3 regions of the Streptomyces sp. NPDC005423 genome follow, and region 2 is predicted to be linked to each of the others. Evidence: riboswitches for the same ligand, from Rfam matches in the RefSeq annotation. Region 2 holds a riboswitch; each other region holds the start of a gene.
The links. Region 2 has a riboswitch for thiamine pyrophosphate ahead of ABZT12_RS14185 (thiamine ABC transporter substrate-binding protein). Riboswitches for the same ligand answer to the same signal wherever they lie in the genome.

Region 1 (7,830 bases), on a different contig from region 2:
CCCCCGGCCGCCGGCCGGTGCCCCGGCCGCGGTGCGCCGGGCCCGGCGCACGGCGGCGCGCGGGCGGACGTGCCTCGCCCGCGGGCTCAGGCGGTCTCGTCGGGCTTGATGACGGTGTCCACGAAGTCGCCGATGGCGCCGAGGGTGGCTCCCAGCTGCTCGATGTGGGGGAAGTGACCGGCCTCCGCGATAGGCACGAAGCGGGCGTGCGGGAAGGAGTCCGCGTAGCCCCGGCCGTAGGTGACGGGCGCGATGCCGTCCTCCTCGCCCCAGACGACCAGCACGGGGAGGGTGATCCGGTGCAGGCGTCCGCGGAGCTTGGGGTCGTGGGTGAAGCCGGCGCCGCCGTAGATGGACTGGGTCTTCTGGTTGGCGGCCGCGGCGGCGCGCTGGGCGTCGCTGAAGGTGGAGAAGTCGGGGCGGAAGGCGGGGTTGGCGAAGGAGAGGTTGCCGACCTCGTTGGGGGCCATGGTGCGCGGGTCGAGGACCTGGTTGGCCTTGAGGTGGGCGTGGATGCCGACGCCGTTGAGGAGGGTGAGGGCGCCGAGGCGGCGGCGGTTGTCGCGCAGCGCCATCTCGGCGCCGATCCAGCCGCCCATGGAGTTGCCGATGACCATGACGCCGGTGAGGCCGAGCGCGTCGAGCAGGTCGAGGTAGACACCGGCCAGGTCGGGGACCGAGTCGCACCACTCGGGGCGGGGGGTGCCGTCGAAGCCGGGGTGGGTCGGGACGATCGCGTGGACGTGCTCCGAGAGCGCGGTGGCGAGGCCCGCCATCGTGCGGGGTCCGGCGCCGCCGTGCAGCAGGAGGACCCCGGTGCCCTCGGTGTTCTCGCCGTACTCTTGGATGGTGAGGGAGAGGCCGCCGGAGAGGTCGACGGTGCGGGTCGGGGCGGGGGCGGGGGTCGGAGAGGTCATGGTTTCCGTTCCTTCTTCGTAAGAGCCGACTCTCATCAACGTAGAGGACTCGCAGTCTTCATGCAAGTCCACTCTCACCACGATGGCGGACTTTCTGCGAGACATCGATACTGACGGGGCGGCGCGGGTGGCGCGGGCGGGGTGAGCCGCGTGGGCAGCGGGGTCAGAAGCCGGCGATGACCGGCACGATCTCCTTGCCGATCAGCGCCAGCCGCTCGGTCTCCCAGACCCGCGGGACGCGGCCGTGCGCCTCGGTGAAACCGAGCTCGGCAAGCCGTCGCAGCTGGTCCAGCAGGACGTCGATCCGCTCGCCCCGCTCGCCCGGGTCGAGGGAGAGCATGACCGTCTTCTCGACGTCGTCGTACGCCCGGCCCTCGGCCTCGCAGTGGCCGCGCAGGACGTCCAGCTTGTGTTCCAGACCGGGGCCGGCGAAGAGGTTGCACGCCTGCGCGTAGCGGGCGACCAGGCACAGCGTCTTCTTCTCTCCGCCGCCGCCGATCAGGATGGGCGGACGCCGGATCGGACGCGGCACGTTGAGCGTGCGCCCGAGCCGGTAGTGGCGGCCCCGGTACGGCCGTTCGTCGCCGCTCCACATCTGGAGGCAGATCTGCAACGTCTCCTCCAGCCGTTCGAACCGCTCGGCCGTGTCCGGGAAGGGGAGCCCGAGCCCCGCGGCCTCCGCGCCGTTCCAGCCGGCGCCGATGCCGAGCCAGGCGCGGCCCTCGGAAAGCACGTCGAGGGTGGTCACCAGCTTGGCGAGCAGACCTGGTGCCCGGTAGCTCACCGCCGTTACCCAGGCGAGGAGTTGGACGCGCGAGGTGCGCGCGGCGAGATAGCCGAGGGTGGTGTACGCCTCCAGCATGTCGTGCTCCGGCGGGCCGGCCACGCCGATCTGCCAGAGGTGGTCCATGACGCTGACCCGGGCGAACCCGGCGTCCTCGGCGGCCACCACCACCCGCGTCAGGTCATGGGCGAGCCGTCTCGGCCCGGCGGGATAGGTGATCCGAGATGTGCAGACCGAGTTCCACGGGTAGCACCCTTCGTGAGAGTTGACTCTCGTCAACTTAGAGGCCCCGCCTTCCTCATGCAAGTCAACTCTCATCACGAGAGATCGACACCATTGAAGTAAGAGGGGATCGCGTGCCGCCCTTGTCACCCCGGCGGTCCGGCCCCGGCGCGGTCCGGTGCCGCGAGGGCGCAGAGGTAGGGATTCGGTATGAACCCGGCGGCGTACAGTGCTGCGGCGGGTCCGCCGGAAGACGGTCCGACGCGCACGGCACGGAGGTAGATCGCGATGGGGAGTCCGCCGCAGCTCACGACCGGGCGGCTGTTCTCCGCGTGGGAACCGGACCTGCCCGCACTGCTGCTCGTCCTGCTGCTCGGCGGGCTGTACGCCTGGGGCGTCGTACGGCTGCGGCGCCGGGGCGAACCCTGGCCCGTCCCCCGCGTCGCGGCCTTCGCCCTGCTCGGGCTCGGCGCGCTCGTCGTGGCCACGATGTCCGCGCTGGCCGTCTACGACCGCGTGCTGTTCTGGCCGGCCGCCGTGCAGAACATCCTCCTCGACCTGGTCGCCCCGCTCGGCCTGGCGCTCGGCGATCCGCTGGGACTGGCCGTCCGCGCGCTGCCCGAGCGGCGGGCCGAGCGGGTCCGGCGGGCGATGACCGGGCGGCTGGTACGGCTGCTCACCTTCCCGCTGGTCAGCACCGCCCTGGTGCTCACGACCGAGCTGACGGTGTACTTCACCCCGTACTTCGAGACCGCCCTGCGCGTGAACTGGCTGCACCAGCTGATGTATCTCCATCTGCTGCTGGCGGGTTCCCTGTTCGTGGTGCCGGTGCTCACCCGCGAGGAGACGCTGCCGAGGTGGTGCACCCATCCCGTGCGGGCGGCGCTGGTGTTCCTCGACGGGATCTTCGATGCCGTGCCGGGCATCGTGGTGATGACGCACGGCACCCTGATCGCCGGAGCCTGGTACCTGAGCCACGCCCCGTCCTGGTCCCCCGACGTCCGGCACGACCAGCAGGTGGGCGGCGGCGCGATGGTCAGCATCGCCGAACTGGTGGCGCTGCCCTTCCTGTTGGCGATCCTGGTCCAGTGGGCGCGGACCGACCGCGCCGAGTCCGTCGCCCTGGACCGCCGCCTGGAGACCGAGCTGGTGCGGGCGGTGCCCACGGCTTCCTCGCCGGCCGGCACACCGGCGCCGGATCTCGTACGGCCGTGGTGGGAGACCGAGAACAGCGAGGTCGCACAGCGCATCAGGCAGCAGCGGCCGGAGCGCTGAGGCTGCCTCGCGGAAGGCGGCCGTTCCCTTGTGGCGCTCCCTCCCCCGCACCTAGCCTGCGTTTTGTGCCGCTCATAAACAAACCCAGCACGGCCACCCCCGCACCCGACCGCGCGCTCAGCCGGCTCCGGCTGGTCATCACCGTCTTCTTCGCCCTCGACGGATTCCTCTTCGCCGGGTGGATCGTCCGCATCCCCGCCATCAAGCAGCGGACCGGCGCCTCCGCCGGCACCCTCGGCCTCGCGCTGCTGGGCGTCTCGGCGGGCGCCGTCCTCACGATGATGGTCACCGGCCGCCTCTGCCACCGTTACGGCAGCCATCGCGTCACCGTCGGCTGCGCGGTGCTGCTCTCGCTGAGCATCGCCCTGCCGCCGCTCACCCACTCCGCACTCGCCCTCGGCGCCACGCTCGTCGTCCTCGGCGTGGGGTACGGCGGGCTCAACGTGGCCTTCAACAGCGCGGCGGTCGATCTGGTCGCCGCGCTCCGGCGGCCGATCATGCCCAGTTTCCACGCGGCCTTCAGCCTGGGCGGGATGATCGGCGCCGGCCTCGGCGGGCTGGTCGCCGGGGCCGTCTCGCCCACCCGGCATCTCCTCGGCCTGACGGTGACCGGCCTGCTGGTGACGGCCGTCGCCGGACGCGCCCTGCTCCGCATCGAACCCCCCGTGCCCGCCGACGCCCCGCGCCCCGGCAAAGGCACCCGCCGCCGTCTGCCGCCTCCCACCCGGTGGCTGGTCGTCGTCTTCGGCCTCATCGCCCTGTGCACGGCGTACGGCGAGGGTGCGATGGCCGACTGGGGTGCCCTCCACCTCCAGCAGGACCTCGGCGCCCGTCCAGGGCTCGCGGCGGCGGGCTACTCGTGCTTCGCGCTCGCCATGACGATCGGCCGGGCGAGCGGCACGGCCCTGCTGGAACGGCTCGGGCAGACCCGGACCCTGGTGGCGGGCGGTGCCACGGCCGCGGCGGGGACACTGCTCGGCGCGCTCGCCCCGTCCGTCTGGGCGGTGCTCGCCGGTTTCGCGATCACCGGACTGGGCCTCGCCAACCTCTTCCCGGTCGCCGTCGAACGCGCCGGCGCGCTCGCCGGGCCGAGCGGTGTGGCCATCGCCTCCACACTCGGCTACGGCGGCATGCTGCTCGGACCGCCCGCCATCGGGTTCATGGCCGACTGGTTCTCGCTGCCCACGGCGCTCACCAGCGTCGCGATCCTGTCGGCGGTCGCCGCGCTCATCGGGTTCGTGACCCGTCGGGTGGCGACGGCGGGCTGACTCCCGTACCGGCGTACGAGGGATTCGGGTTAGGCTCTGCGCCGTAACCGGACACGGGGTGCCCCCGCGAGGGCTGAGATCACACCCGTCGAACCTGAACCAGTTCGTACTGGCGGAGGGATGTCTTCCATGCCATTGGCGCATGTTCCCGGCGGGGTGCCCGCCGGCACCGGCCCGGACGTCTTCGACGGGCGGATGCCCTCGGCCCCCGGCGACCTCCGGGTGGAGGGCCACGGCATCGAGCCCGTCCCCGAGAACCGTCGCTACGGCGGCGCCGGGCGGCTGTTCACGGTGTGGTTCGCGCCGAATCTGACCATGACGGGCGTCTTCACCGGGACCATCGGCGGCACGCTCGGCCTGGACTTCGCCACCGCCCTCACCGCGGTGGTCGTCGGCACCTTGGTGGGCGCACTGCCCACCGCCTGCCTCGGCACCTGGGGCAGTCGCACCGGCGCGGGCCAACTGCCGCTCGCCCGGCTCGCGTTCGGCCGGTCGGTGACCGTGCCCGCGCTGTTGCAGTGGTTCTCCTCGATCGCCTGGGACGCGCTGATCGGACTCTTCGGCGGGGACGCGCTGGCCCAACTCTGCGGCTGGCCCTTCTGGTTCGGCGTGCTGGTGCTGATGGCCGGGCAGGGCGCGCTGGGCGTCCTCGGCTACGAGGCCGTCCACCGGCTCCAGACCGTGATGACGTTCGTGCTCGGGACCGCCTTCGCACTGATCGCCTGGCGTCTCCTCGACGGCGTCCACCTCACGACGAGCTCCACCGTCACCGGCGGCGACCGGGCCGGGGCGGCCGTGCTGACCAGCACCATCGCGCTCAGCCTGAGCCTGTCCTGGGCGCCGTACGCCAGTGACTTCAGCCGCTATCTGCCGAGCGGCACATCCCGGTCGCGGATGTTCGGGTGCGCGCTCGCCGGGCTCGTGCTGTCGTTCGTCGCCGTCCAGGCGCTCGGGCTGTGGGGTGCGTCGGTGCTGACCGACCAGACCGCCGGCGGGGTGCGCCGGCTGCTCGGCGGCGGGGTGGTGGGCGGATTCGGGCTGCTGGCCGTGGCGTTGGCGGCCCTGTGCAGCAACGCCATGAACGACTACAGCGGTTCCCTGGCAGCGCAGACCCTGGGGGTGCGGCTGCCGCGCCCGGCGGCGGCCGCCGTCGCCGCGGCGCTCGGCTTCCCGCTGGTGCTGTGGATGCACGCGGCCGACACGACTGCCCGCTTCCAGAACGTGCTGCTGTTCGTCGGTTACTGGATCCCCGGCTTCGTGGCGATCGTCGTCGTCGACTGGTTCGCCCGGTCCCGGCTGCGGGACGGCGACACCGTAGACCTCGCCGTCGAACTCGCCCGCCCGCAGGCGGGGTTGCCGCCCGTACTCGCCTTCGTCGGCGCCTTCGCCGCGGCGGTGCCGTTCATGGACACCGGCCTCTACGTCGGTCCGGTGGCCCGCGCGCTGCACGGCGCCGACCTCTCGTACTACGTGGCGTTCGTGGCCGCGCTCGCCCTGTACGCGCCGCCCCGCCTGCGCCGCGTCCGCTCGGGGACCGCCAGCGACGTCCGTACGGAGAGCGCCGTATGACCGCCCCGCTCCGGGTGCTGACGGTCGCCGGGTCCGACTCCGGCGGCGGTGCCGGCATCCAGGCCGACCTGAAGACGGCGCAGGCGCTCGGCGCCCACGGGATGAGTGTCCTGACCGCGGTCACCGCGCAGAACTCCCTTGGTGTGCAGGGCGCTTGGGAGCTGCCGGTGGAGGCGGTGCGGGCCCAGTTCCGCAGCGTGGTGGACGACATCGGGGTCGACGCCGTGAAGACCGGGATGCTCTCCTCCCCCGCCCTGGTGACAGCGGTGGCCGAACTGCTCGCGGGGGTGCGGGTGCCGGTCGTCGTGGACCCGGTCGGCGTCTCCAAGCACGGGGACCGGCTGCTGGCCGAGGACGCGCTGGACGCCGTACGGACCCGGTTGCTGCCGGTGGCGACGGTGGCCACGCCGAATCTCGGCGAGGTGGCGGAGCTGACCGGCGTCGTGGTCGAGGAGGAGGCGGACCTGCGGCGGGCCGCCGACGCGGTGTTGGCGTACGGGCCGCGCTGGGCGCTGGTGAAGGGCGGCCATCTGCCCGGGGACGCCGTGGACCTGCTCACCGACGGCCGGGAGGAGCACTGGCTGCGCGCGCCCCGGCACGACAACCGGCATACGCATGGCACGGGTTGCACCCTCGCGTCGGCCGTGGCGGTCGGTCTGGCCGGGGGGTTGCCGGTCCCGGAGGCGGTGCGGCGGGCCAAGAGCTACGTCACCGGGGCGATCGCGGCCGGGTTCGCGCTCGGCGGCGGGATCGGTCCGGTCGACCACGGCTGGCGGACGCGCGGAGGTTCCGCGGCGACCGATTCATGATCTTGGTGAACGCCTCGGGGGCCACCGTCCGTATCTGACCGGTACAGGGGCGGAACCGCGCCGAGCGCTCCGCCCGCCCGCCGCCCGAGGAGCACACCATGAAGGCGACCGCGCAGATCGGCGTCACCGGCCTGGCCGTGATGGGCCGCAACCTGGCCCGGAACTTCGCCCGGCACGGTTTCACCGTCGCCGTCCACAACCGCACGCCCGTCCGGACCCAGACCCTGGTCGAGGAGTTCGGGCACGAGGGCGAGTTCGTGCCGGCGGAGACGGCCGAGGAGTTCGTGGCGGCCCTGGAACGCCCCCGCCGCGTCATGATCATGGTGCAGGCGGGCGCGGCCACGGACGCCGTGATCGAGGAGTTCGCGCCGCTTCTGGAGCCCGGCGACATGATCATCGACGGCGGCAACGCCCACTTCGCGGACACCCGCCGACGCGAGGCGGCCCTGCGCGAACGCGGTCTGCACTTCGTCGGCGTGGGCGTCTCGGGCGGCGAGGAGGGCGCCCTGAACGGCCCGAGCATCATGCCCGGCGGCTCCCCGGAGTCGTACGCGGCGCTGGGGCCGATGTTCGAGGCGATCAGCGCGAAGGTCGACGGCGAACCCTGTGCCACCCACATCGGCACGGACGGCGCGGGGCACTTCGTGAAGATGGTGCACAACGGCATCGAGTACGCCGACATGCAGCTGATCGGCGAGGCCTACGACCTGCTGCGCCAGGTGGCCGGCTACTCGCCCGCGCGGATCGCGGAGACCTTCCGGCGCTGGAACGAGGGGCGCCTCGGGTCGTACCTCATCGAGATCACCGCCGAGGTGCTCGCCCACACCGACGCGGAGAGCGGCAGGCCGTTCGTCGACATCGTCGCGGACGCCGCCGGGCAGAAGGGCACCGGCCGCTGGACCGTGCAGACCGCCCTCGAACTCGGCTCGCCGGTCACCACCATCGCCCAGGCCACCTTCGCCCGCGCCGCCTCCGGGCAGCGCGAA
Region 2 (11,041 bases):
TCGGCTTCGCGGTCGCCGCCAGCGCGACCCTCGGCGACCTCGGCGAGTCCATGATCAAGCGCGACCTGGGCATCAAGGACATGGGCACCTTGCTCCCGGGCCACGGCGGCATCATGGACCGACTGGACTCACTGCTGCCGACAGCGCCGGTGGTGTGGCTCCTGCTGGTCCTCTTCGTCGGCGCCGGCTGACCGACACGCACCGCTGACCAGCGGTTCCGTACGGGAGGGGCACGTTGTCCACAGGACGGCGAGCCCCTCTTCGTATGTCTGCGACACTGACGGGGTTGTGCCCGTTCCGCGCCCTGGGATCGCAGTTCCGACGCGTCGCGGCGGAGACAGGGGGGCGGCGTAAGCGGAAACGCCGAGTGGTGCACAAGTCTCGGGAGTACGTCGAGCCTCGCGCAGAAGGATGAGGGGTCGTTGCGAAGTCTGCGGATCCGGGCCCCGAAGCAGCGGTGGCACGCGCTCCTCGCCGCGGTCCTCCTGGGCGCCATCGGGCTCATAGGAGCCATGATGCTGCGCGAGTGGCAGCAGGCGGAGTTGCTCGACGAGACCGGGATACGCGTTACGGGCGTCGTCTCCCGCGTCGTGCTGTCAACCGGCAAGGGGGAGCCCGTTCGCGGTGAGATCGTGTACACCGTGGCAGGCCGACGGCACACCGTCCGCAAGGCACCCAACGGCGGTTATCCCCCTCCCCGGAAGGGCGACCGGGTGTGCCTGGAGGCAGCCCGTGAGCGACCTCGGCTGGTCCGGCTGTGCGGTGACCGCTACCCGGACGGAGACGACGGATTCCCCACCCTTGTCCTGGTCGCCGTGGCCGCCACGATCGGACTGCTCGTCGTCGCCGGGCACTGGATCAACACGCGCCGAGAACTCCTGACCGCGTCCGCGCGCACAACGAGCTGACGGCGACGCCGGCGAAGAGGGGGCGGGCGACGCCGGCGGCCGAGTTCCCACTGCAGTCCGTGTGACTTCCGTGCCGGAACGGGCGTGGACTCAGGCTGGCTTGGCGCCAACAGCGGTGCGGGAGCGCTTACTTGCCCCGGTGCACGTCGCCTGCGGACGAGCAGCGAACGACGGCGGCAACGGGGCGACCGGCCCCCACAGTTGTCGAGATACCGCGTTGCTCCAAGCTGCCGCCACTGACGGCACCCGTCCAAGAAGTAGCGATCGCGACAGCTGAGCCCTCCGCCCCTGCTCCTGGCCCTCCCCGGCCCGTGCGGAGCCGGCCGACGCCGGCTGTCGGTAGCCACAGGTGACCACCCCCCACCCCGCTCCGGCCGGGCCACCGGAGTTGATCTGCGACACTGGAAGGGTTATGCCTGCACCCGGAGAACTTACTTTCGTCGCCCCCCGCGGAGCTCAGAAGCCGCCGCGGCATCTTGCCGACCTCTCGCCTGCCGAGCGGAAGGAAGCGGTCGCCGCGGTCGGTGAGAAGCCGTTCCGCGCTCGGCAGCTCTCGCAGCACTACTTCGCGCGGTTCGCGCACGATCCCGAGCAGTGGACCGACATCCCCGCCGGTTCGCGCGCCAAGCTGCGGGACGCGCTGCTTCCGGAGCTGATGACGGTCGTACGGCATCTGTCGACGGACCAGGACACCACCCGTAAGACGCTGTGGCGGCTCTTCGACGGGACGCTGGTGGAGTCCGTGCTGATGCGGTACCCGGACCGGGTGACCATGTGCATCAGTTCGCAGGCCGGATGCGGGATGAACTGCCCGTTCTGCGCCACCGGGCAGGCCGGGCTCGACCGGAACCTCTCGACCGCCGAGATCGTGCACCAGATCGTGGACGGGATGCGGGCGCTGCGCGACGGGGAGATTCCCGGCGGGCCGGCCCGGCTGAGCAACATCGTGTTCATGGGGATGGGCGAGCCCCTCGCCAACTACAAGCGGGTGGTCGGCGCCGTTCGCGCGCTCACCGACCCGGAGCCGGACGGGCTGGGCCTCTCGCAGCGCGGGATCACCGTCTCGACCGTGGGACTGGTGCCGGCGATCCACCGGTTCGCCGACGAGGGCTTCAAGTGCCGGCTCGCGATCTCGCTGCACGCCCCGGACGACGATCTGCGCGACACGCTGGTCCCGGTGAACACGCGGTGGAAGGTGCGCGAGGTCCTCGACGCGGGCTGGGAGTACGCGGCGAAGTCCGGGCGCCGGCTCTCCATCGAGTACGCGCTGATCCGTGACATCAACGACCAGGCGTGGCGCGGTGACCGGCTCGGGCGGCTCCTCAGGGGCAAGCCCGTGCACGTCAACCTGATCCCGCTGAACCCGACGCCGGGTTCCAAGTGGACCGCCTCGCGCCCCGAGGACGAGAAGGCCTTCGTGGAGGCGATCGCGGCGCACGGGGTGCCGGTGACCGTGCGGGACACCCGCGGCCAGGAGATCGACGGCGCCTGCGGTCAGCTCGCCGCGACCGAGCGGTAGTCTGACCGGTGCAGGTACATCTTCATATTCCGACAGGGGAGCGCCACAGCGCTGAGAGTGCGGGAGAACCGCAGACCCTCTGAACCTCGCCCAGGTCATTCTGGGTAGGAAGTTCGGTCATCACTCAAGCTGTTGCGCCCTGCCCGGGTTCCGCGAGGACCCCGGGCAGGGCCGCGTCTCTTCCTGGTCATCCAGGAGGAATCCAGTGCACGACAGAAGCCATGCCGGGACGCCCGCCAGAACGTTCCTCGCCGCGGCCCTCGGGCTCGGTCTCGTCACGCTCTCCGCGTGCGGCTCGTCCGGCGGCGGCAGCGGCGGGGACTCCAAGACCGTCACGCTCGTCAGCCACGACTCGTGGGCCGCGTCGAAGAGCGTGATCAAGGACTTCGAGAAGCGGTCCGGCTACACGGTCAGGGTCCTCAAGGACGGCGACGCCGGCCAGGCCGTCAACAAGGCGATCCTGACCAAGGACAACCCCCAGGGCGACGTCTTCTTCGGCGTCGACAACACCCTCCTCTCCCGCGCGCTCGACAACGGTCTCTTCCAGTCCTACGCCGCGAAGGGCGCCGACCGGGTCCTGCCGAAGTACCGCGTAGACCAGAGCCGGCACCGGGTCACGCCGATCGACACCGGGGACATCTGCGTCAACTACGACAAGGCCTACTTCAGCAAGCACAAGCTGGCCCCGCCGAGCTCCTTCGCCGACCTCGCCGAGCCCGCGTACAAGAACCTCCTCGTCACCGAGAACGCGGCCACCTCCTCGCCGGGTCTCGGCTTCCTGCTGGGCACCGCGGCCCAGTACGGCGACGACGGCTGGCAGGCGTACTGGAAGAAGCTCAGGGCGAACGGCGTGAAGGTCGTCGACGGCTGGGAGCAGGCGTACGACGAGGAGTTCTCCGGTTCCGCCGGCGGCAGGAAGGCGGGCGCCGACCGGCCGCTCGTCGTCTCCTACGCCTCCTCGCCGCCCGCCGAGGTCGTCTACGCGGACCCGAAGCCGTCCACCGCGCCCACCGCCGTCGCGCAGGGCACCTGCTTCCGGCAGACCGAGTACGCGGGGCTGCTGAGCAACGCGGGCAACACCAAGGGCGGCAAGGCGTTCATCGACTTCCTGGTCTCCAAAGAGTTCCAGGAGGACATGCCGCTCAACATGTTCGTCTACCCGGTGGTCGAGGGCGCCAAGGTGCCGGCCGAGTTCACCGCGTACGGTCCCGCGGCCAAGGACCCCGAGACCATGGCGCCGTCGAAGATCGCCGCCAACCGTGACCAGTGGGTCAAGTCGTGGACCTCTCTCGTACTGAAGTAGCCGGGCGCGGGCGCCGCCGGGGGAGCGCGGTGCGGCTCGGGCTGATGGCCGGGCCCGTCGCGTTCTTCGCGGTGTTCTTCGCCTACCCGGTCGCCGCGATCGTCGCGCGCGGCCTGCACCCGGACGGGGTCTGGCGGCTCGGCCGGATCGGGGACGTGCTCGCCCGGTCCGACATCCGGCACGTGCTCTGGTTCACCACCTGGCAGGCGTTCGCCTCCACCGCGCTCACCCTGCTGGTCGCGCTGCCGGGCGCCTACGTCTTCGCCCGCTTCGCCTTCCCGGGCAAGCAGGTGCTGAGGGCCGCCGTGACGGTCCCCTTCGTGCTGCCGACGGTCGTCGTCGGTACGGCCTTCCTCGCGCTCGTCGGCCGCGGCGGCCTCCTCGACGACCTGTGGGGCGTACGGCTGGACACGACCGTCTGGGCCATCCTGCTCGCGCACGTCTTCTTCAACTACGCGGTCGTCGTCCGGACGGTGGGCGGCCTCTGGGCGCAGCTCGACCCGCGTCAGGAGGAGGCCGCGCGGGTGCTCGGCGCGTCCCGGTGGGGGGCCTGGCGGCGGGTCACGCTGCCGGCGCTCGCCCCGGCCGTGGCAGCCGCCGCGCTGATGGTGTTCCTCTTCACCTTCACCTCGTTCGGTGTGGTGCAGATCCTGGGCGGACCGACGTTCTCCACCCTGGAGGTGGAGATCTACCGGCAGACGTCGGAGCTCTTCGACCTCTCCACGGCCGCCGTGCTGACGATCGTGCAGTTCGTCGCGGTCGGCGCGATCCTCGCCGTACACGCCCGGACGGTACGGCGGCGGGAGAGCGTCCTGCGGCTGGTCGATCCGGCGGGGACGGCGCGACGGCCGCGCGGGGCCGGCCAGTGGGCGCTGCTGGGCGGGGTCCTGGTCTCCGTCGCCGTGCTGCTCCTGCTGCCGTTGGCCGTGCTCGTCGCCCGCTCGCTCGACGCCCCCGGCTTCCGCTACTACCGGGCGCTGACCAGCGCCGACGGCGGCACCTTCCTGGTCGCGCCGATCGCGGCGATCGGCAACTCCCTGGAGTACGCGGTCGCCGCCACCGGCATCGCCGTGGTGATCGGCGGACTCGCCGCCGCGGCCCTGACCCGGCTCCCCCCTTCCCGGCTTCGCCAGAACGCCGGCACCCCCGTCGCGGACCGGCTGGTGCGGGGGTTCGACGCGCTGCTGATGCTGCCGCTGGGGGTGTCGGCGGTGACCGTGGGCTTCGGGTTCCTGATCGCCCTCGACAAGCCGCCGCTGGAGCTGCGGAGTTCGTGGATCCTGGTGCCGCTCGCGCAGGCGCTGGTCGGCGTGCCCTTCGTCGTACGGACGATGCTGCCGGTGCTGCGGGCGGTGGACGGACGGCTCCGGGAGGCCGCCGCCGTGCTGGGGGCGTCGCCTTCGCGGGTGTGGCGCGAGGTCGATCTGCCGCTGGTGCGGCGGGCGTTGCTGATCGCCGCCGGGTTCGCGTTCGCGGTGTCGCTGGGCGAGTTCGGGGCGACCGTGTTCATCGCGCGGCCCGACAATCCGACGCTGCCGGTCGCGGTGGCCCGCCTGCTGGCCCGGCCCGGGGACCTCAACTACGGCCAGGCGATGGCCCTTTCGACGATCCTGATGGTGGTGTGCGCGGTGGCCCTGCTGGTCCTGGAGCGGTTGGGTCCCCAGTCCCGGACAGCCTCGGCCGGCGGGAACCCCATCGACCGGACAGGGGAGTTCTAGATGCTGCTGAGCGTGGCGGGCGCGACCGTGCGGTTCGGCGGGCGGCCCGTGCTGGACGGCGTCGACCTGGAGATCGCCGAGCACGAGACGGTCTGTGTGCTCGGCCCCAGCGGCAGCGGCAAGTCGACGCTGCTGCGCGCGGTGGCCGGGCTGCAACCCCTGGACGCCGGGCGGGTGTTGCTCGACGGGCAGGACCGGACCGGGGTGCCCCCGCACAGGCGGGGTGTGGGGCTGATGTTCCAGGACCATCAGCTGTTCCCGCAGCGCGACGTGGCGGGCAACGTCGCCTTCGGGCTGCGTATGCACCAGGTGCCGCGTGCTCAACGGGACGACCGCGTGCGGGAGTTGCTGGAACTGGTCGGGCTGCCGGGTGCGGCCGGACGGGCCGTGGCCGGGCTGTCGGGGGGTGAGCAGCAGCGGGTGGCGCTGGCCCGTGCCCTCGCCCCCCGGCCGCGGCTGCTGATGCTGGACGAGCCGCTCGGGCAGCTCGACCGGTCGCTGCGGGAGCGGCTCGTGGTCGAACTCCGGGAGTTGTTCGGCAGGTTGGGCACGACCGTGCTCGCGGTCACGCACGACCAGGGCGAGGCGTTCGCGCTCGCCGACCGGGTCGTGGTGATGCGGGACGGGCGGATCGCCCAGTCCGGTACGCCACTTGATGTGTGGCAGCACCCGGCCGACGCGTTCGTGGCCCGCTTCCTCGGCTTCGACAACGTGGTCGAGGCCACCGTCGCGGGACCCGTCGCCGACACGCCGTGGGGCAAGGTGCCGGTCCCCGAGGACGCTCCCCAGGGCGCCCGCACCCTCCTGGTACGCCCCGCCGGGGTACGTCTGGTCGCCGCCGACGAGGGCCTGCGCTGCACGGTGGCCGCCCGCACCTTCCGGGGCACCCATGTCGCCGTACGGCTGCGGCCGGGGGACGCGCCGCCGCTGGAGGCGGCGTGCGCGCTGCGGGAGGCGCCGGAGACCGGGGACGTGGTCGGGGTGGAGTTCGACGCGGCCGAGGTCGTCGTGCTCGGCTGACGGCACGCGTACGGCCCGCCCCCGCAAGCGGGAACGGGCCGTACCGGTGCGGGTGTCGGGCGGTCAGCGACCGCTGTTGGCCCCACGGCGGCGCATGCCGAAGAAGACGGCTCCGGCGCCGACGACGACCAGGGCGCCCGCGGCACCGGCGATCAGGCCGGTGTTGGAGTTGGCACCGGTCTCGGCGAGGTTGGAGTCACCGGTGGCCGGGGACGGGGCGTTGCTGGCCGCCTCCGCGGGAGCGGTGCTGCTCTTGGTGGCGGAGGGGGCCGGGGTGGCGGAGTCGGCCGGCGCCGTGGCGGTCTGCGACGGCGTCGGGGAGGCCTCGGTCGGAGTCGGGGTGGGCGTCTCGCTCTGGCAGGCCTTGGACGGCGTGGTCAGGTTCGGCGAGATGTCCTTGTCGACCACATTGCCGGCCTTGACGTGGACGCGGTAGACGGCGTTCGGCTGCCAGTCCTCGCTGAAGCTGACGGTCACGCCCTCGCGGGAGCCCTTGACGGTCTGGGCCTCGCCGATCTGCTTGACGTCGGCGCCGTTGTTCTCCAGGAACACCGTGACGGTGGCCGAGGTGGCCGAGGCGTCCTTGTCGGTGACGGTGATGACACCGTTGGAGCCGTCGCAGGTGGCTTCGGCGGAGAACTCGCTGATGTTGCAGGCGAGCGCGTTGCCCGCGACTCCGAGCGCCAGCGCGACCGAGGCGGAGGCGACACCGAGGACACGCAGAGAACGTGCGGAACGTCGAGATATGGACACGTTTGCCCTTCACGGGATGTAACTGAGGGGGGTTCAGGGGGAGATGGGGCGACGTCGAGGCGAGGCACCACCACCCCCAGGCGTCTCACAGGTCTATAAGCGCGCCGTAAGCAGTGTCAATGAATATGCGCGTCACGGCCGTTGCCTTTGCCTGCTTATTAACCAGCGGAACGTTTCAGTGCGTCCGGAGCGTGCTCGATACGGTCAACGAGGGTGATTCGGGACTCCATTGACCGCTCCCGGGCGAGCGCCTGAAGAAGGGGCCACGCGGGCAGCCGTTCGGTCCAGTGCCGCACGTCGACGAGGACCATCGGCGTGGGTTCGCCCCGCGACTCGTAGTAGTTGGGCGTCGCGTTGTCGAAGATCTCCTGTACGGTGCCGGCGGCGCCCGGCAGGAAGACCACGCCGGCGTTGGAGCGGGCCAACAGGCCGTCCTCGCGAGTGGCGTTGGCGAAGTACTTGGCGATGTGTGCCGCGAAGGCGTTGGGCGGCTCGTGGCCGTAGAACCAGGTCGGGATGCCGACCGAGGGGCCGCCGCCGGGCCAGCGGTCACGGACCTCGAAGGCGGCCCGCGCCCAGGCGGTGATCGACGGCGTGAACGACGGTGCGGCGGCCAGGAGTTGGAGGGCCTCGTCGAGCATCGCGTCGTCGAAGGGGGCGGCGTAGGCGCCCAGGTTGGCCGCCTCCATCGCGCCCGGTCCGCCGCCGGTGGCCACCGTGAAGCCGTCCCGGGCGAGTCGGCGGCCGAGCCGCGCGGCACCGGCGTACGCCTCGGTCCCGCGCGCCATCGCGTGGCCGCCCATGACGCCCACCACCCGTGCGCCCGCGAGGAGTTCGTCGAGCGCGTCCGAGACGGCGTCGTCGTGGACGGCGCGCAGCATGGAGGCGAAGACGTCCCCGTCGGCCTTGGTGCGCTGGAACCAGGCGTAGGCGAGGGCGTCCGGAGTCGCCTCGTACCCCTCGCCGAGCGCCTCGAACAGCTCGTCCGGCGTGTAGACGGCACCCCGGTAGGGGTCGAAGGGCAGGCCGGGTATGGGCGGGAAGACCAGGGCGCCCGAGGCGCGGACCCGGTCGGCGGTCTCGGGCTCCATCAGGCAGCCGAGGAAGACCGCGCCGGCGGCGGGCACGGCGCGCAGAGCGGCTGAACGGCCCGTCAAGTCGACCGCTTGTATGCGGAATTGGGCGAGCGAGCCGCGCTCGGCGACGACCTGGTCGAACTCGGCGAGCGACTCGATCTCGCGGTCGTGGGCGGGATGCGGAGGCTGGGCAGGTGTGTGATCCACCCGCCCATGCTAGTGCTGTGACCGGGAGGGTTCACCGGCTCGCGACGCCCGGCACGGCACTCCCCCAGCCTTCGGCCGGGGGGACCCTCACGCCGCGTTGTCGCATCACCCGAGTACATCCAGTACGCGGGCAATGCTCCGCCTTGCGATGCTCCCCCACTGCCTGAAGGGCGTGGGAGGTGCCCCCAGCACCGGACGCCGCGAGCTTTCCGGCAAACCCTCCCGGCCACAGCACCAGGACCGCCGTCCCAACGGCTGCGGTCCGCCCGGCGGATGGTCGGGCGTGATCGGTCCGGCGGGCGCCGCCGGCTTCGCTCGTGCACCCCAAGTCCGGTGCGTGATACGGACATTGGCTGCCGGGCGGGCCGGACCGGTGCGGTGGTCAGCGGTGGGACAGCGGGAGTGCCGCCAGTTCGGCGATGACCGCGGTGAGGGGGACGAAGAGGGCGAGGAGGGCGCCCGCGCGGAGAGCGGCGGCCGTGCGCAGCATGGTGGTGGGGGCGCCGAGTCGCAGGAGGGCGGCGGTGGTGCCGGCGCGGGCCTGCTTGGCCTCGACGGCGGCCGTCAGCAGGGTGGCCACCGCGCAGCCGGCCACCAGGAGCGTGCCGAAGGTGGTCAGCGGGCCGAGAGAGGGGGCGTCGGTGTCGTAGAGCGCGGTCATCGCGTAGGCCCCGGACGCGACCGCGCAGACCACGCCGAGCGGGCGGCCGATGCGGGACGCCTCCTCCATGAGGACCCGGCCCGCCAGCAGCCGCACGGCGCCCGGGCGCACGGACTGCAGGAGCCGGCCGCACAGGTGGGTGAGGCCGGGGCCCGCCAGGGCGAGGCCGAGTGCGGTCAGCACCCAGCCCGCGAGGACACCCGCCGGGCCGCCGGCGTGCCCACCGGGCATGGAGAGCCCGTCGGTGTCCGCCGCGCGGTTCGCGTACGCCTCCACGGCGAGGCCCGCCGCGAGCACGGCCACGCCCCAGGGCAGGCCCTTGGGGACCGCGCGCGGGGCCGGCGGACGGGCCGGGTCCGGGTCGGGGGCGGGCTCGGCGACGGGCTGCGGCGCGGGGTCCGCGGTCGAGCTCCGGCCTGGGCGCAGACGCGCGCCGAACCTGCCGTACGCCCCGAAGGTCTCCCGGCCGCCGGGCCTGCCGTAGGCGCCGAAACGGCCGTACCCGCGCGGGCCCGCCTTCGCCGGGCGCCCGGCGTCCTTGGGGCGCAGGTCCAGGGCGACCGCCGCCGACGCGACCGCCGGTACGACCGCCAGCAGGGTCAGCGTGGCGGGCAGCGGCAGGGGAGCGGCGGCCATCAGGAAGCCGGCCGCCGCTCCGTCGAACGGCATGCCCGTCAGGTCGCCTCGGAGGTGGAGGAAGACGAGCAGGGCGAGCGCCGAGCCGAGCAGGCAGGACAGGGCCGTGGTGGTGGCCGAGACCGCCATCAGGCGGCCCGGGCCCAGGCCGATCGCGGAGAGGCCCGGGCGGGGTTTCGTCGACGGGTCGGTGCGGGCGACCGCCACCGCGAAGTGGACCGTGGCGGCCAGCGGTGTCGCGCACCAGGCGAGCCGCAGGAGCGCGGCGCCGGAGTGGTCCGGGTGGCCGATGGCGTAGGCGAGGGCGCACAGCAGCAGGAAACCCGTGCCCGCCGACGCCGTCGCGACCAGGAGCCGGCGCAGTTGGACGGCGGGGCGCGAGCGCCGGGTCAGACGGAGAGCGAGCACGCGGCCCGGCCTTCCGTCTCGTCGGCCGGAGGCAGGTGCACGGTGTTGACGCGCCGTCCGTCGCGCAGGGTCACCGTGCGGTCGGCGACGGCCGCGGTCTCCGCCTCGTGGGTGGCCAGCACCACGGTGATGCCGTGCGAGCGGGCCGCCGTGGTGAGGGTGCGCAGCACGTGCGCGCGGTCGGCGCGGTACAGCGGCGCGGTCGGTTCGTCGGCGAAGAGAACCGTGGGGGCCGGGGCCAGCGCCCGGGCGATCGAGACGCGCTGGCGGTCCGCCTGGCGCAGTTCGTGCGGCCGTCGCCGGGCGTGCTCGCCGACGTCGAGGCGGTCCAGCCACTCCAGGGCGGCGATCTTGGCGCGCCGCCGGCCGGTGCCGCGCAGCATCAGGGGGAGGGCCGCGTTCTCCCAGGCGTTGAGCTCGGGGACGAGCACCGGGGCCGGGTCGATCCAGCCGAAGCGGTCGCGGCGCAGCCGTTCCCGGGCGAGCGGGCCCATGGTGTGCACGGGCGAGCTGTTGAACCAGACCTCACCGCTGCCCGGCCGCACCAGGCCCGACAGGCACCGCAGGAGCGTCGTCTTGCCGCTGCCGCGCGGGCCGCTGACGGCGAGGATCTCGCCCTCCCGGACGCCGAGCGAGACGCCGCTGAGCGCGGGCGAGCCGTCGTGGTGCTGGAAGTGCAGGGCGCGTGCCCAGAGCACGTCGTTGTCCGGCGGGGCCACCATGGGCGTACACCTCGTTCAGATCCGTTTTCCCGTGCCACATCCCCCGTGCGGGGGAACGAAGGCAGGGCCGATCGGTCACTGGCACGCTAGGCAGGTGGCGCGGGGGGCCC
Region 3 (11,041 bases), on a different contig from region 2:
CGCACGCCCTCGCCCGCGAACGGCCGCACCACCACACCCGCCTGCTCGCACACCGCCGCGAAGGCGGACGTGCGCTCCCCCAGCCGCAGCCACACGAAGTTGGCCTGCGTCTCCGGGACCGTCCAGCCCTGGGCGCGCAGCCCGTCGACCACCCGGGCACGCTCGCCGACCAGCGAGCCGACCCGGCCCAGCAGCGCGTCCTCCGCCCGCAGCGAGGCGATCGCCGCCTCCTGCGCCAGCTGACTCACCCCGAAGGGCACCGCCGTCTTGCGCAGCGCCGCCGCCACCGGCTCGTGTGCGATCGCGAATCCGATCCGCAGTCCCGCGAGGCCGTACGCCTTGGAGAAGGTGCGCAGCACACAGACGTTCGGCCGGTCACGGTAGAGCTGGACGCCGTCCGGCACCTCCATGTCCCGGATGAACTCCCGGTACGCCTCGTCCAGCACCACCAGCACATCCCCGGGCACCCGGTCGAGGAAGCGCTCCAGCTCGGCCCGGCGCACGACCGTGCCCGTGGGGTTGTTGGGGTTGCAGACGAAGATCAGCCGGGTCCGGTCGGTCACCGCGTCCGCCATGGCGTCCAGATCGTGCACGTCACCGGCCGTCAGCGGCACCTGCACCGGCGTGGCGCCGCTGATCCGCGTGATGATCGGGTACGCCTCGAACGAGCGCCAGGCGTACATCACCTCGTCGCCGGGGCCGCTGGTGGCCTGGATCAGCTGCTGCGCGACACCGACCGAGCCGGTGCCGGTGGCCAGATGGGACACCGGCACGGCGAAGCGCTCCGCGAGCTCGTTCATCAGCCCGGTGCACGCCATGTCGGGGTACCGGTTGAAGGAGGCCGCCGCGGCGGTCACGCTCTCCATGACTCCGGGCAGCGGCGGATACGGGTTCTCGTTGGAGGACAGCTTGTACGCCACCGGACCGTCCGCCGCGGCCGGCCGGCCCGGCTTGTAGGAGGGGATGCCCTCCAACTCGGCACGCAGCCTCGGGCTCGTCTCGCTCACCGCAGTCCTCCTCAGGGCGCATCAACGGCTTCCAATACTTCTCACCATATGAGGATTCAGCTCCGTCGAGTACCGGTCCGGAGCCCCGGGACGTCCCCCAGCGGCGACCGCGTGCGACGCCCGCGCATCAGCCACATCAGCGGATGAAGGTGTACGAACCGGGGGCGCGTCGTACATATATCTACGCGCGGGTAGCTCACGCCGTGGCGCGCATCACTCATACAGGTGAGTTGAGACCTCTTCGAGACATCGGGGCCTTGGCAGGCCCATGCGCGCCGACGCGTCACGTAATGCCATTGGATCGTTTAACTGACTACTTTTCCAAGGCAGTTGGCCATGGATGACCATGCAGAAACGTGCCTGTCAACGCGTGCATATGCGTCCGCACTACCCCACCGCATGAGCCCTACTATCGGCTCGCCATGACAGCAGCAGGGAAGCACCAGGTGAGCCGCGCGGAAACCTCACGTCGGGGAAGTCGGCCGGGCCGGGCGGGAATCAGAGATGTCGCCGCCGCAGCCGGCGTCTCCATCACGACCGTCTCCGACGCCCTCAACGGCAAGGGCCGGCTCCCGGACGCCACCCGGCGCCACGTCCGCGAGGTGGCCGACAGACTGGGTTATCGCCCCTCGGCGGCGGCCCGAACCCTCCGTACCGGCAAGTCGGGTCTGATCGGCCTGACCGTGACGACGTACGGGGATGAACCTTTCACCTTCACCGAGTTCGCGTACTTCGCCGAGATGGCCAGAGCCGCCACCTCGGCCGCGCTCGCCCGCGGCTACGCCCTCGTCATCCTGCCCGCGACCTCGCGGCACGACGTGTGGTCCAACGTCGCCCTGGACGGCACCGTGGTCATCGACCCGTCCGACCAGGACCCGGTGGTCAGCGAGCTCGTCCGGCAGGGTTTACCGGTCGTCTCCGACGGCCGCCCGGCCGGCACCCTCCCGGTGACCGCCTGGGTCGACAACGACCACGAGGCCGCCGTCCTGGGCATCCTCGACCACCTGGCCGACGCCGGCGCCCGCCGGATCGGCCTGCTCACCGGTACCAGCACGGACACGTACACCCATCTCTCGACCACCGCATACCTGCACTGGTGCGAGCGCGTGGGCCAGGATCCGGTGTACGAGTCCTATCCGGCGCACGATCCGTGCGCGGGTGCCGTCGCCGCCGACCGGCTGCTCGCCCGCCCGGACCGCCCCGACGCCGTCTACGGCCTCTTCGACCCGAACGGCACCGATCTGCTGGCGGCCGCCCGGCGTTACGGACTGCGCGTCCCCGACGACCTGTTGCTCGTGTGCTGTAGCGAATCCATGGTGTACGCCAACACCGAGCCGCCGATCACCACGCTCTCCCTGAAGCCCCGCCGGATCGGTACGGCGGTGGTACAGCTCCTCATCGACGCCATCGAGGGACTCGATGCGGATCTGCCCGTCGAGCAGGTGATACCGACGGAGCTGATCGTGCGCACGTCGTCGCAGCGCCGTCCGCCGCGCACCACGGTCAGCCCCCCGCGCTCCCCGGAGCAGGGTTAGCGCTGTGACCGGCGGCTCCGTGGTCGGCCGACCGGTGATCCGTGGTCGGCCGACCGGTGATCCGTGGTCGGCCGATCGGTCGGTGCGACGCCGGCCACTTGAGAGGGGCGATCGCCCCGAGGCGCACTCGATCGGCCCGTGAAAAGGCCTCAACTGCCGTGCTGATCAACCCTGAAGACTTTGTGAGCGTCCTGCTCTGCCCGCGCCCGGGCGCGGGCGGCGCGCAACGGGCGGAGACGGTGCCGAGTCTCACACCGGGGCACGGCGACGGGGGCGGAAAGGGGCGGCACCGGCGGAAACAAGCCGCGTGCGAGGTGGGAACCGACCGGCGTCAAGTCGCCGCCGCAGGGACGAAGCTGGTCCCAATCGGGGCGAAAGCCGCGGTGAGCTGGAGTCCTGCGCCGATTCACCACCCCTGGGTCATCACATGGCGCGATCCGCATTCCTATGATGGGCGCACGACACCGCGGGCCGCTGCGACCAGGCAGTCCGATGCGGTGCAGACGCGGCGGGATGGTGGAGGGGTCGATGACTCAGGGGGCCGGTCAGGGACCCACGGTGGAGCGGACGGCGACGTTGCGCGACTTCCGGGTGCCCGCGTACGTCCACGAGACCGGTCCGTACGACCAGAGCACGCACCCGGGTAACGCCGTCGTGCCCGGCGAGGAGGCGTACCCGGAGGGGTACACGCCCACCCAGCGCGACCTGCCGGTCATTCACCGCGGCGACACGCTCCAGATGCCCGTCGAACCTGCTCCCCAGGCCGCCCCGCACCAGTCGGAGGGCGTGGGTCCGCTTTTCGTCGTCGGAGACGTGCACGGCTATATCGACGAACTCGTCGCGGCCCTTCAGGAGAAGGAGCTGATCGACTCCGACGGACAGTGGTGCGCCGGCACCGCCCGGCTCTGGTTTCTCGGCGACTTCACCGACCGCGGTCCTGACGGCATCGGCGTCATCGATCTCGTGATGCGGCTCTCCGCGGAGGCCGCGGCCGCGGGCGGCTACTGCAAGGCCCTGATGGGCAATCACGAGCTGCTGCTCCTCGGTGCCAAGCGGTTCGGCGACACCCCCGTCGTCTCCGGCGCCGGCACCGCCACCTTCCAGGCGGCCTGGCTGCTCAACGGCGGCCAGAAGACCGACATGGATCGCCTCCAGGACCACCACCTGCAGTGGATGGCCCGCCTCGACGCCATCGAGGAGGTCGACGGTCATCTGCTCGTCCACTCCGACACCACCGCCTACCTCGACTACGGCGACTCGATCGAGGCGGTCAACGACACCGTCCGCGAGACCATCACCCGCAACGACGCGGACGAGGTCTGGGATCTCTTCCGCAAGTTCACCAAGCGTTTCTCCTTCCGCGACGAGGGCGGCGCGGACCATGTCCGGTCCCTGCTCGATACGTACGGCGGCGCTCGTATCGTTCACGGCCACAGCCCGATTCCCTACCTGCTGGGCGAAGTCGGCTCCGAGGACGGCGAGGACACCGCGGATCCCGTGGTCGAGGGGCCGCACGTCTACGCCGACGGACTCGCCATCGCGATGGACGGCGGAGTGACCATGGCCGGAAAGCTGCTGGTCCAGCAACTTCCCCTGGATAACTGACCGTTTGACGGGCACGCGTCCCCTTCGGAGGACCGATGGCCTCCAGCGCCGGCCAGGGCCAATTTCTGGAAACCCCCTGTCAACGTGTGCCGTCGTCGCTCTACCATCGGCTTATCCGTAGCAGGCTCCCCTCCGTTTCTGCCCGACGGCTCGTTGGCATGCGAGCCCCAAGCCCTACGGAGCATCGGGGGATGCACATGAACAGCGTTCCGCAGCACCTGCACAGCGAGGACCGCCAGGAGTACGAGCGGATCCTCGACGAGGCGCTGCGCTCCGCCCCACACCGCCCTGAACTGGCCGCCGACGGACAGCGGCTCAACCCCGAACAGCTGCGCACCATGGCGCTGAACGCCACCGAACTCATCACGGCGGCGGCAGCGACCGAGTACCAGCACTACGTGAAGGTCCGCGAGGAACTGCGCCGACCGGCGCCGTCCGCCCCTTCCTCCGTCGACGAGACCGGCTCCGGGGAACCGGTCATCGGCGCGATGGGGCTCGCCACCACCCTGGGGGAGGCGGGCGAGGGTGCGGGCGCCGTCGCGGTCGCCGCCGTCCTCACCCCCGTCCTCGCCGGTACGGCCGCGGCGATCTTCCTCCTCGTCGGCTACACCCTCAAGATGCTCGACCCCGAGCCGGCGTTCGCCAAGACCATGCTCACCGCCGGCTGGGTGTTCGGCGCGATGGCCGCCGCCGCGATCCTCGTCGCCGCCGTCGGACTCCTCCTCACCGCCCTGCGCAACAGGCCCTCGCTGGAGAGCGGGCCCTACGGCGAGCCGGACGGTGAGGTGGCACTGGCCAGGGATGCCTGGCACGAAGCCCTGTTGGAGCGCGGGATGCTGCCGTTTCTACAGGAGGCGCTCTCCGCCCCGGGTACGGCGGCGCTGCGCCGCACACCTTCGCCGGCCCCCAGCCGTATCCCGCACCTGGGTTACGGCCGCCCCGGCTTCAGCAGCCCCGACGAGGGCTCCGCCCCGGGCCATCGCCCGAGTTTCTCCAGCCCGGACTTCTCCAGCCCGGACTTCGGGGGGCCGGAACACCAGCCGGAGTAACCCCTCGGCTTGCGCCCCCGCCTTCGGGGAGCGCAAGCCGAAGACCCGGCCTCCGTACCGGCTCGCTGAGCGGCGCTAGGCCCGACGGTCAGTCGACCACCGGCAGATACACCTTGCTCCCGCCGGCCGCGAACTCCTTCGACTTCTGGAGCATGCCCGCGGCGATCTCCTCGGGTGACGCCCCCGCCTCCGCCGTGCCGCCGAACTGCTCCGTGATGCTCTGGCTGATCCTCATGGAGCAGAACTTCGGCCCGCACATCGAGCAGAAGTGGGCCGTCTTGGCGGGCTCGGCCGGCAGCGTCTCGTCGTGGAACGCCCGTGCCGTGTCCGGATCGAGGGCCAGGTTGAACTGGTCCTCCCAGCGGAACTCGAAGCGGGCGTCGGACAGCGCGTCGTCCCAGTCCTGCGCACCGGGATGCCCTTTGGCGAGGTCGGCCGCATGGGCGGCGATCTTGTAGGTGATGACGCCGGTCTTGACGTCGTCGCGATCAGGCAGGCCCAGGTGCTCCTTGGGCGTCACATAGCAGAGCATGGCCGTGCCCCACCAGGCGATCATGGCGGCACCTATGCCGGAGGTGATGTGGTCGTACGCCGGCGCAACGTCCGTGGTCAGCGGGCCGAGCGTATAGAACGGAGCTTCATCACAGATCTCCTGCTGGAGGTCGATGTTCTCCTTGATCTTGTGCATCGGGACGTGGCCCGGGCCCTCGATCATGGTCTGTACGTTGAAACGCTTCGCGACCGTGTTGAGTTCCCCGAGCGTCCTCAACTCCGCGAACTGGGCAGCGTCGTTGGCGTCCGCGATCGAGCCGGGCCGCAGACCGTCGCCGAGCGAGTACGTGACGTCGTAGGCGGCGAGGATCTCGCAGAGTTCCTCGAAGTTCTCGTAGAGGAACGACTCCTTGTGGTGGGCCAGGCACCAGGCCGCCATGATCGATCCGCCCCGCGAGACGATGCCCGTCTTGCGGTTCGCCGTCAGCGGCACGTACGGCAGCCGCACGCCCGCGTGGACGGTCATGTAGTCGACGCCCTGTTCGGCCTGCTCGACGACCGTGTCCTTGTAGATCTCCCAGGTCAGTTCCTCGGCCCTGCCGTCGACCTTTTCCAGGGCCTGGTAGAGCGGCACCGTGCCGATGGGGACGGGGGAGTTGCGCAGCACCCACTCGCGGGTGGTGTGGATGTTGCGGCCCGTAGACAGGTCCATGACCGTGTCGGCGCCCCAGCGGGTGGCCCACGTCATCTTCTCCACCTCCTCCTCGATGGATGAAGTGACCGCCGAATTGCCGATGTTGGCGTTGACCTTCACCAGGAACCGCTTGCCGATGATCATCGGCTCGCTCTCCGGATGGTTCACGTTGGCCGGCAGCACCGCCCGTCCGGCCGCGATCTCCGCCCGGACCACCTTGGCCGGAACGTTCTCCCGTAGGGCCACGAAGTCCATCTCGGCCGTGATCTCGCCCCGCCGTGCGTAGGCGAGTTGGGTGACCGCCGTCCCGTCACGACCCCGGCGCGGCTGCCTCGGCCGTCCGGGGAACACCGCGTCGAGGTTGCGCAGACCGCCGCGTGGCGAGGTGTGCTTGATGCCGTCGTCCTCGGGCCGGACCGGCCGTCCCGCGTACTCCTCGGTGTCGCCGCGAGCGATGATCCAGTTCTCCCGCAGCGGTACCAGCCCTCGGCGGACGTCGGTGTCGACGAGCGGATCGGTGTACGGGCCGGAGGTGTCGTACAGCGTGACGGATTTCCCGTTGGTGAGATGGACCTGACGGACCGGCACCCGCAGATCGGGGCGCGCACCCCCGAGGTACGCCTTGTGCCAGCCGATGGGCCTCCCGGCCTCCCTGGCAGACGAGCCGGTCGGCGAGCCGTCCGTCGCGTGCTGCGTGACGGCAGGCGTGCGTGCGTCCTTGTGGGTCATGAGACCTACTCCCTACGCCGGCATTACCCGGTAACAGGTTCAGCGGTCGACGCAGCGATTTCGGTCCGCCGGTGTTTCCTGTGAAACATCACTCGATACAGCTGACGTTTCACGTGAAACATCGCAGACACGGAGGTCAGCGCCCTCTCAGCCCGGTGCTCCGAGCTCCCGCGTGTGCAAAGGTGGCTCCACGCTAGCGTCATGTGTGGCGCGGTGAACAGTGCGCCTCCGCCGTTCTTGCGATGATCGGGCGGTGACCGCGACCCAGCAGCCCCCGTACCCGTCACCCGGGCCACCTCATGCACACGGCGCCGGAGAGGGCGAAGGCCATGGACAGGCTGAGCATCGCGAAGCCGTCGCCGGAGGTGGGCACGACTCGGGCGGCAGACGCGGTTCCGGGAGCGGTGGCGGTCACGGCCATTCCCACAGTCATGGGCCGGCCGCTCCCGTCTCGCGCCAACTGCGCAAGGTCATCGCCGCGATCCTGATCCCCTTCGCCGCGGCGGTCGTCGTCGGGCTTGTAGTGCTGTGGCCGGGCGGTGCCCCGCCGCACCAGCGCACCGGGGTCGGCTTCGACCGACAGACGCACCAGGCGACGGTCAGCAAGGTCGTGAGGGTGAGCTGCAAGTCGGTGAACGCGTCGGGGAGTTCGTCGACCGACGACTCCTCCACCGCCGACGGTTCGTCGGGCGAGGAGGGGGGCGGCACCTGCAAGAAGGCGACCGTCCGGGTGGACACCGGCAAGGACAAGGGCCGTACGTTCACGGAGATCGTGCAGCCGGACCAGTCACGGCAGTTGCACCAGGGCGAAAAGGTCGTGGTCGCCTATGAGCCCACCGCGCCCAAAAACCTGCAGTACTCGGTCAGTGATGTGAACCGTCAGTTCCCGATGGCGCTGCTCGCCGGGATCTTCGCGCTGGCCGTCGTGGTGGTGGGCCGACTGCGGGGCGTCATGGCGCTGGTCGCGCTGGCCGTCAGCTTCATGGTGCTGACGTTCTTCATCCTGCCCGCGATCCTGCACGGCTCGAATCCGCTGATCGTGGCGGTGGTGGGCGCGAGCGCGATCATGCTCATCGCCCTCTACATGTGTCACGGCCTGTCGGCCCGTACGTCGGTGGCGGTGCTCGGCACACTCATGTCGCTGATCCTGATCGGCGTTCTGGGCTCGCTGTTCATCGGCTGGGCGGCACTCACGGGCAACACGGACGACAACACCGGCCTGATCCATGGCCTCTATCCGTCGATCGACATGAGTGGTCTGCTGCTCGCCGGCGTCATCATCGGTTCGCTCGGTGTGCTGGACGACGTGACGGTGACGCAGACGTCGGCGGTCTGGGAACTGCACGACGCCAATCCGTCGATGGGCTGGCGCGGGCTGTACCGGGCGGGCATCCGGATCGGCCGCGACCACATCGCCTCCGTCGTCAACACGCTCGTCCTCGCGTACGCGGGCGCGGCGCTGCCGTTGCTGCTGCTGTTCTCCATCGCGCAGAGCAGCGTGGGGACGGTCGCCAACAGCGAACTGGTCGCCGAGGAGGTCGTACGCACGCTGGTGGGGTCGATCGGTCTGGTCGCGTCGGTACCGGTCACCACACTGTTGGCCGCCCTGGTCGTCTCGGCGGACCGGCCGGCCCCGGGGACGGCCCCGGCAGCGGTGGCGGGATCGGGCGCGGCACCGGCACCGGCACGCGGCGGGAAGGGCCGGCGCCGCAAGCACTGATGGCCGTGGGCGACGTAGCGACGCGAGGGGCGGGGTGGCGGGTGGCGGTGTGTGCCCCCGTCTCCGTGGCGGCACCACATGTCGGGCTGACGGCCGGTGTGGCTCGCGGCCTCGGGTGAGCAGAAGCGATACACCAGCGCGGCGTGGTGTGGTGCGCGATAACGGCTTCAGCCCGCGCTCTGCTCCTCCGCCAGGATGCGGTAGAGGACCTCGTCGAGGTGGGTGTCGTAGTCGTCCAGCGCCGCCTCCTGGCCCAGCGGCACCAGCTTGTCGGTGCGGTCCAGAAAGGCCACCAGGGGGGCCGCGCCGGAGCGGAACACCGCCTGGTCGCCGCCGACCTGAAGCCGGATCAGCACCTCGCCCAGCGTCTCGGCATCGACGGGTGCGATACGCACGTCGCCCTCTCCGCACGCCCGGCCCACTCCGTCGATCAACAACTCGCGTCCGAAGGTCCAGGTCACCGGCGCGTCCCCGGGCAGATGGAAGGTCAGCCGTACTGCGTAGGGATCGCGCGTCTCGTAGCCCAGTTCCACCGGGATACGGAAGGAGAGCTCCTCGGACACGAGGAAGCTCATCATGACCTCAGCCTGCACGGACTCACGCATCGCCCATCCCGTCATGTGCCGTCGACCGGCCCGGAAGGAGTCCCCGCAGCCTGGTGAAATATTGCGGAACGTAGGCTACAGATTACAAGGAGTGAGTTTTCAGATACTGATCGAAATCGCGAGTGACCCCAGCAGCCTGCCGGCCTCGCTCTGCAACTTCGCTGCCGCCGTGGGGAGTTGGTCGGCGTGATGTGCGGGCAGCGAGATGGCGAACGTGGCGGCCGTGGTACCGACGGTGATCGGAATCGCGGCGCAGACCGCTCCCAACGCGTATTCCTGACGCTCCGTCACCGGCTCCATCCGTCGCATCCGGTCGAAGCGCCGCAACAGGGAGTGGCCGTCGCGCACGGTGTACGGGGTGAGGGAGCGCACGGGGTACCGGTCCAGATGGTCGCGCCGGCCCTCCTCGTCCAGCTGGGCCAGCAGACACTGCCCGATCGCGTGCGCGTGCGCCGTCTCGTGGAAGTCGGCCCACTCCTCGACCGCCGGATTGGCGGAGGTGTCGGAGACGTGCATGACCTCGATCTCCCCGTCGCGGTACATCGCGTAGTACACGGGGACGCCGATCGCGTCGCGCCAGCGCGCGAGGGTGTCGGCGAGGGTGCTGCGACGTTTCTGCTGGGCTCCGCTGCTGCTCAGCCGGTCGGCGGCCTCCCCGAGGAAGAACAGCCCTCTGTCGCGGCGCAGATAGCCCTCGTGGACGAGGGTGCGCAGCAGGTGGTAGGCGGTGGGGAGGGCGAGGCCGGTCTCCCGGGCCAGTTGTTTGGCCGGTGCGCCGTGTTCGTGCTCGGCGACCGTTTCCAGCAGGCGCATCGCCCGGCGTACGGAGCCGATGAGGGTCGCGGACTGCTGTTCGGGGGGTCTTGCCGAGCGCTGCTGGGGCGGGGTTGTCGCGGAGCGCGGCCGTCCCGGTGCGGTGGGGGGTGTGTGCGGTACCGCGGGTGCGGTGTCAGCGGTGGCCAAGGGTCACTTCCGGAGCGCGAAGGGGGCATCCCGTGCGGGGAACACGGGGGTGAGGGTGCGCCGCCCGCGGGGGTCGTCCCCGCGTCGCGTTCCGGACTGTAACCGCCCGCCACCGCCCGCAGAGCGCTGTCCGGAAAACTTCCCCCACCCGAGGGAACCGGTGACGTCCGTCTCAGGTCACCGGTTGCCCGTGGCACTCACCAGTCGCTGCGCGACGAGGAGCTCGACGTGAACTTCCGCACGATATAGACCAGTCCGCCGACCAGCGCCACGAAGATCAGCGCCTTGAAGAGCAGTCCGATGACGAATCCCACGACGGTGGCTATCAGGCCACCGAACACGAACAGAGCGATGACCGGTACCGCGACCCACTTCACCCACCACGGCAGTCCCGCGAAGATGCCTCGCATAGCCCTCGTCCTTACCTTTCCGCCCGCCGCTGATGCCGGGTCCTGTCGATGTCCGGCGCGTCCGCGGCCGGGCCTTCCGCTGTCCTGACTCGATGCTAGGGCGGGCGGCAGCCGAACGGGGGCCTCGCATCCCTTGTCCTCCCCTGACCGGTCCCTTAGGGAACCCTGAGACGGGGCCTCACGCTTCGGGCGGAGAGAAGACCACCAGAACCCGCAGGTCCTCGCTGATGTG

Region 1: another riboswitch for thiamine pyrophosphate. It lies ahead of ABZT12_RS25970 (cytosine permease); the one in region 2 lies ahead of ABZT12_RS14185 (thiamine ABC transporter substrate-binding protein).
Region 3: another riboswitch for thiamine pyrophosphate. It lies ahead of thiC (phosphomethylpyrimidine synthase ThiC); the one in region 2 lies ahead of ABZT12_RS14185 (thiamine ABC transporter substrate-binding protein).

The regions. Positions count from the first base shown of each region.
Region 1 covers NZ_JBEXET010000028.1:11-7,840, forward strand. Annotated here, with positions in the region: gene ABZT12_RS25950 (alpha/beta hydrolase) at 87-917, opposite strand; gene ABZT12_RS25955 (LLM class F420-dependent oxidoreductase) at 1,081-1,872, opposite strand; gene ABZT12_RS25960 (cytochrome c oxidase assembly protein) at 2,212-3,198, shown strand; gene ABZT12_RS25965 (MFS transporter) at 3,264-4,466, shown strand; TPP riboswitch at 4,511-4,604, shown strand; gene ABZT12_RS25970 (cytosine permease) at 4,596-6,035, shown strand; gene thiD (bifunctional hydroxymethylpyrimidine kinase/phosphomethylpyrimidine kinase) at 6,032-6,844, shown strand; gene gndA (NADP-dependent phosphogluconate dehydrogenase) at 6,943-7,830, shown strand, end outside.
Region 2 covers NZ_JBEXET010000010.1:92,002-103,042, reverse strand. Annotated here, with positions in the region: gene ABZT12_RS14200 (phosphatidate cytidylyltransferase) at 1-191, shown strand, start outside; gene ABZT12_RS14195 (hypothetical protein) at 423-908, shown strand; gene rlmN (23S rRNA (adenine(2503)-C(2))-methyltransferase RlmN) at 1,321-2,427, shown strand; TPP riboswitch at 2,452-2,556, shown strand; gene ABZT12_RS14185 (thiamine ABC transporter substrate-binding protein) at 2,633-3,730, shown strand; gene ABZT12_RS14180 (iron ABC transporter permease) at 3,706-5,448, shown strand; gene ABZT12_RS14175 (ABC transporter ATP-binding protein) at 5,449-6,468, shown strand; gene ABZT12_RS14170 (LAETG motif-containing sortase-dependent surface protein) at 6,532-7,221, opposite strand; gene ABZT12_RS14165 (Rossmann fold nucleotide-binding protein) at 7,380-8,504, opposite strand; gene ABZT12_RS14160 (hypothetical protein) at 8,887-10,209, opposite strand; gene ABZT12_RS14155 (ATP-binding cassette domain-containing protein) at 10,191-10,931, opposite strand.
Region 3 covers NZ_JBEXET010000001.1:648,511-659,551, reverse strand. Annotated here, with positions in the region: gene hisC (histidinol-phosphate transaminase) at 1-1,007, opposite strand, end outside; gene ABZT12_RS03090 (LacI family DNA-binding transcriptional regulator) at 1,430-2,542, shown strand; gene ABZT12_RS03085 (metallophosphoesterase) at 3,056-4,147, shown strand; gene ABZT12_RS03080 (hypothetical protein) at 4,339-5,196, shown strand; gene thiC (phosphomethylpyrimidine synthase ThiC) at 5,285-7,111, opposite strand; TPP riboswitch at 7,104-7,293, opposite strand; gene ABZT12_RS03070 (YibE/F family protein) at 7,365-8,831, shown strand; gene ABZT12_RS03065 (SsgA family sporulation/cell division regulator) at 8,999-9,436, opposite strand; gene ABZT12_RS03060 (helix-turn-helix domain-containing protein) at 9,536-10,399, opposite strand; gene ABZT12_RS03055 (DUF5326 family protein) at 10,597-10,809, opposite strand; gene ABZT12_RS03050 (cupin domain-containing protein) at 10,988-11,041, opposite strand, start outside.